Regions from separate parts of the Chromobacterium phragmitis genome, predicted to be linked through region 1. Evidence: riboswitches for the same ligand, from Rfam matches in the RefSeq annotation. Region 1 holds a riboswitch; the other holds the start of a gene.

Region 1 (4,984 bases):
TCGAACTCCTGGTAGCAGCCCAGCGTGCTCGCCGCCTCGCCGGCGCGGACGGTGCCGGCCTCCACGTCGGCGCGGTGCAGCTCCCACCCCAGCCGCGAAAAAGCGCGCAGGATCGCTTCCATCTGCGGCGTGGGCTGAACTTGCAGCCTATCGTTGTCGGCCGCGTCGCGCGCCATGCCCAGCGCCAGATCGGTATGGATCCACACTGGCGGCTCGTCGCGCAACGCGGGGTGATGATTGACCGGAGTTTCGGCCGGCAGCGGCAGCTGGAATGGCAGCCGCCACTCGCAGCCGGCGGGAATCCGGCAGGGCCCGCTGATCGGCAGCCCGGCCAGCCACGCGGTTTCGCGCGTTTCCCGCCCCTCCCGCTCGCATTCCGTTTCGGTCAGCAGCAGCAGTTCGATCTTGGAAATGTCCTGGTCCACGCTACCGCCCTTGACCACGACCTCGCCGCGCAGAATCTCGCCCGGCCGCAGCCGTGGGTTGATCAGACGGGTGTCCACGGTGGCGCCGCCGATGCCGGCGGCCGCAAAAAGTGATTTCAACATGATTTTGTTCTTGGCAATCCGAGTGAAGGCGAGCCGGCGACAGACCGGCCCGTCGTCATCTTATGCCAATCAAATCCCGTGAAATACCAAAAAACGCTCATCACCTACACTTTGTCATACAGTTTGCCGCCGCCTTTGACGAACTCGATGGATTTTTCCCGCATGCCCTGCCGCAGCGCGTCCTGCTCGCCTATGCCTTGGCTGGCCGCGTACTCGCGCACGTCCTGGGTGATCTTCATGCTGCAGAAGTGCGGGCCGCACATGCTGCAGAAATGCGCCACCTTGGCGCTATCCTTGGGCAGCGTTTCATCGTGGAAGTCGCGCGCCTTGTCCGGGTCCAGGCCCAGGTTGAACTGGTCTTCCCAACGGAATTCGAAGCGCGCCTTGGACAGCGCGTTGTCGCGGATCTGCGCGCCGGGATGGCCCTTGGCCAGGTCGGCCGCGTGCGCCGCCAGCTTGTAGGTGATGATGCCCTCTTTGACGTCGTTCTTGTTCGGCAGGCCCAGGTGCTCCTTCTGCGTCACGTAGCACAGCATGGCGGTGCCGTACCAGCCGATCTGCGCGGCGCCGATGGCAGAAGTGATGTGGTCGTAGCCGGGCGCGATGTCGGTGGTCAGCGGCCCCAGGGTGTAGAACGGCGCTTCGCGGCACCATTCCAGCTCCTTGTCCATATTCTCCTTGATCAACTGCATCGGCACGTGGCCGGGGCCTTCTATCATGACTTGGACATCGTGCTTCCAGGCGATCTCGGTCAGCTCGCCCAGCGTTTTCAGTTCGCCCAGCTGCGCCTCGTCGTTGGCGTCCCAGGCGCTGCCCGAACGCAGGCCGTCGCCCAGGCTGAAGGCCACGTCGTAGGCCTTCATGATTTCGCAGATGTCCTCGAAGTGGGTGTAGAGGAAATTCTCCTGGTGGTGCGCCAGGCACCACTTGGCCATGATGGAGCCGCCGCGCGACACGATGCCGGTCATGCGGCCCGCGGTCATCGGCACGTAGGCCAGGCGCACGCCGGCGTGGATGGTGAAATAGTCCACGCCCTGCTCAGCCTGCTCGATCAGCGTGTCCTTGAAGATTTCCCAAGTCAGGTCCTCGGCCTTGCCATTCACTTTTTCCAGCGCCTGGTAAATCGGCACGGTGCCGATGGGCACCGGGCTGTTGCGCAGAATCCACTCGCGGGTTTCGTGGATGTTCTTACCGGTGGACAGGTCCATGATGGTGTCGGCGCCCCAGCGGATGCCCCAGGTCATCTTATCCACTTCTTCCGATATCGAAGACGTTACCGCGCTATTGCCGATATTGCCGTTTATTTTCACCAGGAAGTTGCGGCCTATGATCATGGGCTCGGATTCCGGGTGATTGATATTGGCCGGGATGATGGCGCGGCCGGCGGCCACTTCCTGGCGCACGAATTCCGGCGTGATCTCTTCCGGCAAATTGGCGCCGAAGCTCTGCCCCTTGTGCTGGCGCGTCATCAGCTCCAGTAGTCGCTGGTTGCCGGTGGCTTGCAGCGCGGCCACATAGGCGCGGCGGTTCAGGTTTTCTCGTATCGCGACGAACGCCATCTCCGGCGTGACGATGCCTTGGCGCGCATAGTGCATCTGGCTGACGTTGCGGCCGGCCTTGGCGCGGCGCGGCTTGCGCTGCAGATTGAAGCGCAGCTCGGCGAGCTTGGGGTCCGCCTCGCGGGCGCGGCCGTATTCGCTGGACAAGCCTGCCAGCTGCTCGCAGTCGCCGCGCTCGGCGATCCAGCCGGCGCGCAAGGGCGCGAGGCCGCTCTGGATGTCGATTCGCGCGGCCGGATCGCTGTACGGACCGCTGGTGTCGTAGACGTAGATGGGCGGGTTCTGTTCGCCGCCGAACTGGGTCGGCGTGTCGGCCTGGCGGATCTCGCGCATCGGCACTTGAATGTCCGGGCGGCTGCCGGCGACATAAATCTTGCGGGAGTTGGGCAAGGGCTGGATGGCGGCGGCGTCCACCACCATTTGCTTGTTCACGGGCGCGTTCATCGGGCGGGAGTCTCCAAAAGCGATGAAACGGCGCAAGGAGCGATCCGGCAAGGCCGGCTGCGGATATGGCGTGGCCATGGGGGCAGGTGACGCTTCCCTACGCCGGTATTATCCGGGTCAGGTTCCAAGGGTATTTCTCACCCGCGCTCCGTCATCCGCCGCCATCGCCTACACTTCGGTAGCCATCCGCGCCGAACGCCAGGCGCAGGACCCCTAGCGATGCCGTGTGAAGGTAAGGCAAATATGGGATAATCGCAAGCAATCTAGATTGTTGACAAAGCCTCTCGCCTTCGTGAAGGCTAGGCGCCCTTGCAGGTTTAAAAGGGCGGCATGCGTGCGAATTTTCAATTCGCTCAGCGGAGCGATTGGGATTCAATGGTCAGGCTGCGGACTCACGCGCTTATATGAAGAGGCCCGGCTCTGCCGGGTCCTGTAAAATCGCACCAATTTACTTTGTCAGCAGACTGTATCGTCATCACACGAGTCCTTGCCGCCGACGCTGTCCTCCATGGGCGGAGCGGACTCCCAGCCCTCCGGAGTTTAAGTTGATGGATTTCGAAAAAACCCGTTTCAACATGGTCGAGCAGCAGATTCGCCCGTGGGATGTTCTGGATACCAACGTGCTGGATCTGCTGTTTCACGTGAAACGCGAGGACTTCGTCGCCGACAGCCAACGCCAGTTGGCTTTCGTCGACACCGAACTGCCGCTGCCCAACGGCAGCAAGATGCTGCAACCCAAGATGGAAGCGCGACTGGTGCAGGACGCCACCATCCAGCCAAGCGACAAGATCCTGGAAATCGGCACCGGCAGCGGCTATCTGACCGCGCTGCTGGCCAAGATGGGCAAGCAGGTGGTGAGCGTGGAAATCGACCCGGCGCAAAAGGAACGCGCCGCGGCCAACCTGAAGAAAGCGGGCATCGCCAACGCCACCCTGGTGGAAGGCGACGGCGTGCTGGGCTTGCCGGAGCAAGGCCCTTACGATGTGATCGTGGTCGGCGGCTCCCTGCCCGTCGTGCCGCAGGAACTGAAGGACCAGCTGGCCGTCGGCGGCCGCCTGATCCTGGTGGTCGGCGATCTGCCGGTGATGGCTTGCAAGCTGATCGACCGCGAAACCGACACCAGCTTCCGCGAAACCACGCTGTTCGAAACCTGCGTCGAGCGACTGAAAAAGTTCGAGGCCGTCGAACCGGCCCGCTTCAGCTTCTGATCATGCTGCGCGAAATCACCGCCTCCGCCCTCGCCGCCCAGCTGGCTGATCCGCAGGCCAAGCGTCCGCTGCTGCTGGACGTGCGCGAGGGCTGGGAATACCAGCTCGCGCATATCGACGGTAGCGTCCACATCCCGATGAACCTGATTCCCATCCGGATGAGCGAGTTGCCGGACGACGCCACCATCGTCGCCATCTGCCACCATGGCATGCGCAGCGCCCAAGTGGCGCTGTTCCTGCAGAACGCCGGCTTCGACGACGTGATCAATCTGCAAGGCGGCATCGACGCCTGGTCGACCCAGGTCGATCCGGCCGTCGCCCGCTATTGAGCGCGCCGCGCCCCACGACACCGCCCCCGGGCGGTGTTTTGCTTTGGAACGAATCACGCCGCGCGCTTTCCAAATCACCTCAACCGCCCGCCAGCCGCTAAAGAGCCCTACATGCCTTCACTGAACTACCTCGCCCCAGCCTTCGCCCGCGTCCACCCGGATTGGGAGGCCGTGCTGCGACAGCCCGCCATCGCCGCCCGCCTGGCCGACATCGACCGCCAGCTGGCCCAGCAGATCGAGACCGGCAAAACCCTGTTTCCCCCGGCGCCGCAGGCCTTCAACGCGCTGAGCTTTGCCTCGCCGGCCGACGTCAAGGTGGTGATCCTGGGCCAAGACCCCTACCATGGCGACGGCGAGGCGATGGGCCTGTCGTTCTCGGTGCCGGATGGCATCCGCGTGCCGCCGTCCCTGCGCAACATTTACAAGGAGCTGGCGGCCGATCTGGGCCTGGGCGTGCCGGCCGGCGGCGATCTCACCCACTGGGCGCAGCAGGGCGTGCTGCTGCTCAACAGCGTGTTCACCGTCGAGCGCGACAAGGCCGGCAGCCATGGCAAGCTGGGCTGGCAAGCCGTCAGCGACGCGCTGATCGACGCAGTCAACCGCGACAACCCCGGCTGCGTGTTCCTGCTGTGGGGCAATTGGGCGCAGACCAAGGCCGAACGCATCGACGCCGGCCGCCACCTAGTGCTGACCGCCGCCCACCCTTCCCCCTTGTCCGCCAGCCGAGGCTTCCACGGCTGCCGCCACTTCTCCCAGGTCAATGCCTGGCTGATCGCGCGTGGCCGCCAGCCGGTGCGCTGGGCCGCCCCCGCCGCGCAAAACAGCCTGTTTTGAGCGCCATCCTCCGCCGCGGCGCTTTGCGCGGCGGAGCGCTTGCCCTAAGCTAGTAGCTCCCT
Region 2 (4,984 bases), 1.6 Mb from region 1:
CGTCCGGCCGTTCCAGGCCGGCGATCATTTTCAGCAGCGTGCTCTTGCCGCAACCGGACGGCCCCAGCAGAGCCAAGGTCTCGCCAGCCGGCAATTCCAGCGACACGTCGTCAGCCACCACGCGTTCGCCGAAGCGCTTACTCAGGTTTCGCAGCGTCAGCATGGCCGCTCTCCTCCGGGCCGGCGCCGCCGGCGGTTTCGATGATCCAGAAAACAATGAGCGCCAGCAACATCAGCACGCAGGAGAGCTGCATCGCCGCGTCGGCGTTCGCTTGGCCGGGACGCCCCAGCCGCTGGTAAATCAGCGTGGTCAGCGTCAGCCACTCCGGCCGCGACAAAAACAGCGTGACGGCGAACTCCCCGACCGCGGTGGCGGCGGCGAAAGCCAGCCCGCGCCGCAGCGCCGGCTGCAGCAGCGGCCAGGTGACCCGGCGGAAAGTCCGCCACGGACCGGCGCCCAAGCTGCGGGCGGCGGCCCGCCAGTGCGGCGGCTGGCCGTCCAGCGACGCCAACGCCGCCTTGGCCACCAGCGGATAAGCCAGCAACGCGTAGGCCGCCATCAGCAAGCCCAGCGCCCCGCTCCATTGCGGATACAACAGCAGCAGGCCGAAGGCCACGCACACCGGCGAAGCGACGAAAGGCAGGAAGATGGAAGCGCGCAACGCCAGGCTGCGCCCGCAGGCCAGCGCATGGGCGAGGCCCAACGCGCCGGCGGCCAATACGGTCATGCCGGTGAAACGGGCGCTGTTCCACAAGGCCAGCCGGCTTTCCTCATCCCATAGCGCCAGCCAGGACGACTCCGCGCCCAAACCGCGCCACAGCACCGCCAACAGCGGCAAACCGCTGCACAGCAGCAGCATGGACAGCGCGGCGCCCAGCGCCATCCTCTCCCCCACGCTTTCCGCCGCGCGCAAGGGCAAGGGCTCCACCTTGGCCGCCGTGGCCAGCCGGCGCGCCAGGGCGGCGTAGACGGCGGCGATGCCGCCGCACGTCAGCAGCACCAGCAAGGCCAGCGCGCCGGCGTCGGCCAGATTCAGCTCGTAAGCGACCAGGGTGTAGATCTCCACCTCCAGCGTCGCGTAGCGCTGGCCGCCCAGCACCAGCGCCAAGCCCAGGCCGGAGAAGCAGTACAGGAACACCAGACACAGGCTGGACAGCAGCCACGGCAGCGCCGCCGGCCACTCCACCCGCCAGAATGCCCGCCAGCGTGTGGCCCCCAGCGTGCGCGCGGCGGCCAGCCGGCTGGCCGGCACTAGGGAAAAGCCGTCGCAGCCGGCGCGCACCACCAGCGGCAGATTGAAGAACAGATTGCCGTACAGCAGCAGCCACGGCGTGTCCTGCAGATCGACGCCGAACACGCCGCGCGGCCCGAACAGCGCCAGCACGCCCATCGCCGCCACCAGCGTCGGCATCACGAAGGGCAGCATCAGCAGCCGCAGCAGCAGCGCGCGGCCGGCAAAGCGGTAACGGGCCAGCACCCAGGCCAGCGGCACGCCCAGAGCCAGACACAGCAGGCAGCTGGCCGCGGCCTGGATCAGCGACCACAACAGCCGCCAGCGCAGGTAGTCATCGGCCAGCAAGGCGGGGTTGAACTGCAGGCCGCCTTCGGCCAACAATCGGGCCAGCGGCGCGACGGCCAGCAAAAAGAGAAAGGACAGCGGGAGTCCGGCCAGGATCAGCCGGGGCACGGCGGATGGCTTCAAACAAAAGCTCCAGGCAACGGCCAATCAGCCGTCAGCACGTCTTCGCAACCGTCGTCGTCGCGCACTTGGCCCACCTTGGCGAAGCCAAGCTGGGCGGCCAGCGCCTGCGACGGCAGATTGCCGGGTTCGATCGACAACACCAGCTTCGCCACGCCGCCGCTTTGCGCGGCCCAGCCGGCCATCGCCAGCAAGGCCTCGCGGGCATAGCCCTGGCGGCGGAATGCGGGATAGACCGCGTAGCCGAGCTCCACGTCGCCGTAGCCGTTCAAATAAGGATGGCCGGGCCGCGTGTGGAAGTTGATGTGACCGACCATGGCCAGATCGTCGCGGCGCAGCAAGGCCCGCACCGACCACGGCGCGTAAGCGGGCTCCGCCGCCATGTCGGCCAGCCGCATTTCCATCAGCGCCGTCTCCTCCATCCAGCCGTTGGCCGGGCGGCAGCCCAGCCGCGCCGCGGCGGCGTCGATGTCGCCGCATAGGCAGGATTCGAGAAAATCCGCGTCCAGATGGCGCAGGATCAGGCGGGGGCTGGCGATGTCATCGATCATGAATGAGCTTCCAGGTGAACTTGCCCGGATCATAACAGAGGCGAAACCGGGCAAGTCATCGCCGGATCACTGTCCTGACTTCAGCACCACCCGCGTCCAGCGGCCGACCCAGCCGCGCTGCTTGGCGGCCAGCGTCGCGCTGTCGGGGGTGTCGTGCGCGGCCGGTTGCTCGGCGTGCTTGTAGACCGGGTCCAACGGGATGTTGTCCATCGCCGGGTACATCCACATCCGCGTCGGAATGTCCTTCTGCACCGCGTCCGAGCGCAGGAAGGCGATGAACTGCCGGGCGAGCTTGGGCTCCTTGCCGCCCTTGACCAGCGCCGCGCCCTCCACCTGGCGGAACACCGAGCCCGGCAGCAGCAGATTGGCAGTCGGCGCGTCGGCCGGCTTGTCCTTGCTGTAGAACACCTCGGCCGCCGGGCTGGCGGCGTAGCTGACCACGATGGGCCGGCTGCCGCCGTTCTTGGAGAAGTCGGTGTAGTAGGCCTCGGTCCAGCCCTTGCTCACTTTCAGGCCGTTGTCGCGCAGCTTGCCCCACAAGGCGAAGGCCTTGTCCTCGCCCAAGGCATGGATGGTGGCGGACAGGAAAGCCAGGCCCGGGCTGGAAGTGGCCGGATTTTCCACCACCAGCAGGTTCTTGTAGGCGGGCAGCGCCAGGTCGTTCAGGGTCTTGGGCAGCGGCAGCTTGTTCTTGGCGAACCAGGCCTTGTCGTAGTTCAGCGTCACATAGCCGTAATCGACGGCGGCCGCGCCCGGCAGGCTCACCTTGCCGCCCTTCGCCAGCTCCGCCGGCAGCGGCGCCAGCGCGCCGGCTTGCTCGGCCTTGCCGATCAGGCTGTTGTCGAGGCCAAACACCACATCGGCGATCGGGCTGCCCTTAGTCAGGATCAGCTTGTTGACCATCTCGCCGGCGTCGCCGGCCTTGATGATGGACACCTTGGCGCCGGCCTGCTTTTCAAACGCGGCGAGCAGCGGCTTGTCGACGCTGAACGAACTGTGCGCGAGCACGCGCAATTCGGCGGCCTGGGCGGATAGGCCGGCCAGGCTCAAAGCGACGACGACGAGTTTGGGGAACAGCTTCATAGACAATCTCCGCGCGGTACGGCCACGGAGCAAGCAGGCAAGGCGGACGAGGTTCCGCTTCATCACGCTCCCTCCGCTGGCATGATCCAGATCAGGTTCTCAGGGTGTTTCTCAGCCCGTTTGCAGGGCACCCCCGGTGACAGGGCGACAGTATAGCCCAGATGCGCAAACAACTTAACACTCTGGCTGGTCCGCTTAATACCGGAGCGAAGACTGCCCTCTATGCTCACAATCAATCGCTTATGCAAACGGATTGCCGCGGTGAACCCATGATCAAAAGAATACTGCTCGCTTCCGCCCTGCTCGGCCTGCCGCTATGCTCGCTGGCCGGCATCGGCGCGGACGGCGCCCGCCACCTGCTGACGCGCACCGGCTTCGGCGCCAATCCTGCGCAGATCGAGGGGCTCGCGCCGCTCAGCCGCGAGGCGGCGGTGGACAAGATACTGGCCGGCGCGCGCACCCAGGCGGCGACGCCGCCGCCGGGCTGGGCCAACGAGCCGTTCGAGCGCCCCGGTCAACCCGGCCTCACCGAGGAACAGAAAAAAGCGCTGCAGCAGGAGCGCAACCAGCACGTGGTCGAATTGCGCAGCTGGTGGCTGGCCGAAATGCGCGACACCCCGTCGCCGCTGACCGAGAAGATGACCCTGTTCTGGCACAACCATTTCGTGTCGGCGCTGGACAAGGTGCGCTCGCCACAGATGATGTACCAGCAGAACCTGCTGCTGCGCCACTACGCGCTGGGCGACTTCGGCCAGCTCTTGCATGCCGTGGCGCGCGATCCGGCGATGATGCGCTACCTGGATACCGCCAATAACCGCAAGGACCAGCCCAACGAAAACTTCGCCCGCGAGGTGATGGAACTGTTCACGCTGGGCGAAGGCCACTACAGCGAGCAGGACATCCGCGAGGCGGCCCGCGCCTTCACCGGCTGGGGCCTGGACCGCGACGACCAGTTCATCGTCCGCCCGCGGCTGCGCGACGCCGGCGAGAAAGTCATCTTCGGCCAGCGCGGCGACTTCAACGGCGACGACGTGATCGACCTGTTGCTGCAACAGCCCAGCACCGCGGTGTTCGTCACCAACAAGCTGTGGCGCAACTTCGTGTCGCCGACGCCCGACGCCGCCACGGTCAACAAGCTGGCCGCCGACTTCCGCCGCAGCCATTACCAGTTGAAGCCCTTGATGCGCGCGCTGCTGTTGACGCCGCAGTTCTGGCGCAGCCAGGGCCAATTGGTCAAATCGCCGGTGGAGCTGACCATAGGCACGCTGGTGACTTTCGATCTCAATCCGCCGGACTGGCGAGTGATCGCCGGCCTGAACCGCCAGCTGGGCCAGGACGTGTTCGCGCCGCCCAACGTCAAGGGCTGGCCCGGCGGCGAGGCCTGGATCAACAGTTCCACCCTGCTCACCCGCAAACAGTTTCTGGACCGCATCGCCCGCGACGCCGCGCCGGCGCGCGACGCCTACGCCCAGGCCGACGGCAGCCTGAACGAAATGGCCGGCCGCGAGGCGCGCATCCGCCGCTTCGTCGGCAACAGGCTGAACTCGATGAAGCTGCAACCTGATGAATGGGCCGCCGTCTACGGCGTCCGCACCGCCGCCGACGCCGCGCGGCTGCTGCTGGCCGTGCCGCCGGCCAACCCCTTGCCGC

The links. A riboswitch is a leader RNA that binds a small molecule or an ion and turns the genes downstream of it on or off. The one in region 1 is predicted to bind thiamine pyrophosphate.
Region 2: it holds a riboswitch for thiamine pyrophosphate, as region 1 does, so the genes downstream of both, DK842_RS00730 (thiamine ABC transporter substrate-binding protein) here and thiC (phosphomethylpyrimidine synthase ThiC) in region 1, are expected to answer to the same signal.

What each region holds. Positions count from the first base shown of each region.
Region 1 covers NZ_CP029495.1:1,726,347-1,731,330, forward strand. Annotated here, with positions in the region: gene DK842_RS08170 (sporulation protein) at 1-548, opposite strand, end outside; gene thiC (phosphomethylpyrimidine synthase ThiC) at 653-2,551, opposite strand; TPP riboswitch at 2,629-2,776, opposite strand; gene DK842_RS08180 (protein-L-isoaspartate O-methyltransferase family protein) at 3,100-3,759, shown strand; gene DK842_RS08185 (rhodanese-like domain-containing protein) at 3,762-4,088, shown strand; gene DK842_RS08190 (uracil-DNA glycosylase) at 4,200-4,922, shown strand.
Region 2 covers NZ_CP029495.1:148,148-153,131, forward strand. Annotated here, with positions in the region: gene DK842_RS00715 (ABC transporter ATP-binding protein) at 1-163, opposite strand, end outside; gene DK842_RS00720 (ABC transporter permease) at 138-1,703, opposite strand; gene DK842_RS00725 (GNAT family N-acetyltransferase) at 1,700-2,251, opposite strand; gene DK842_RS00730 (thiamine ABC transporter substrate-binding protein) at 2,318-3,334, opposite strand; TPP riboswitch at 3,385-3,479, opposite strand; gene DK842_RS00735 (DUF1800 domain-containing protein) at 3,604-4,984, shown strand, end outside.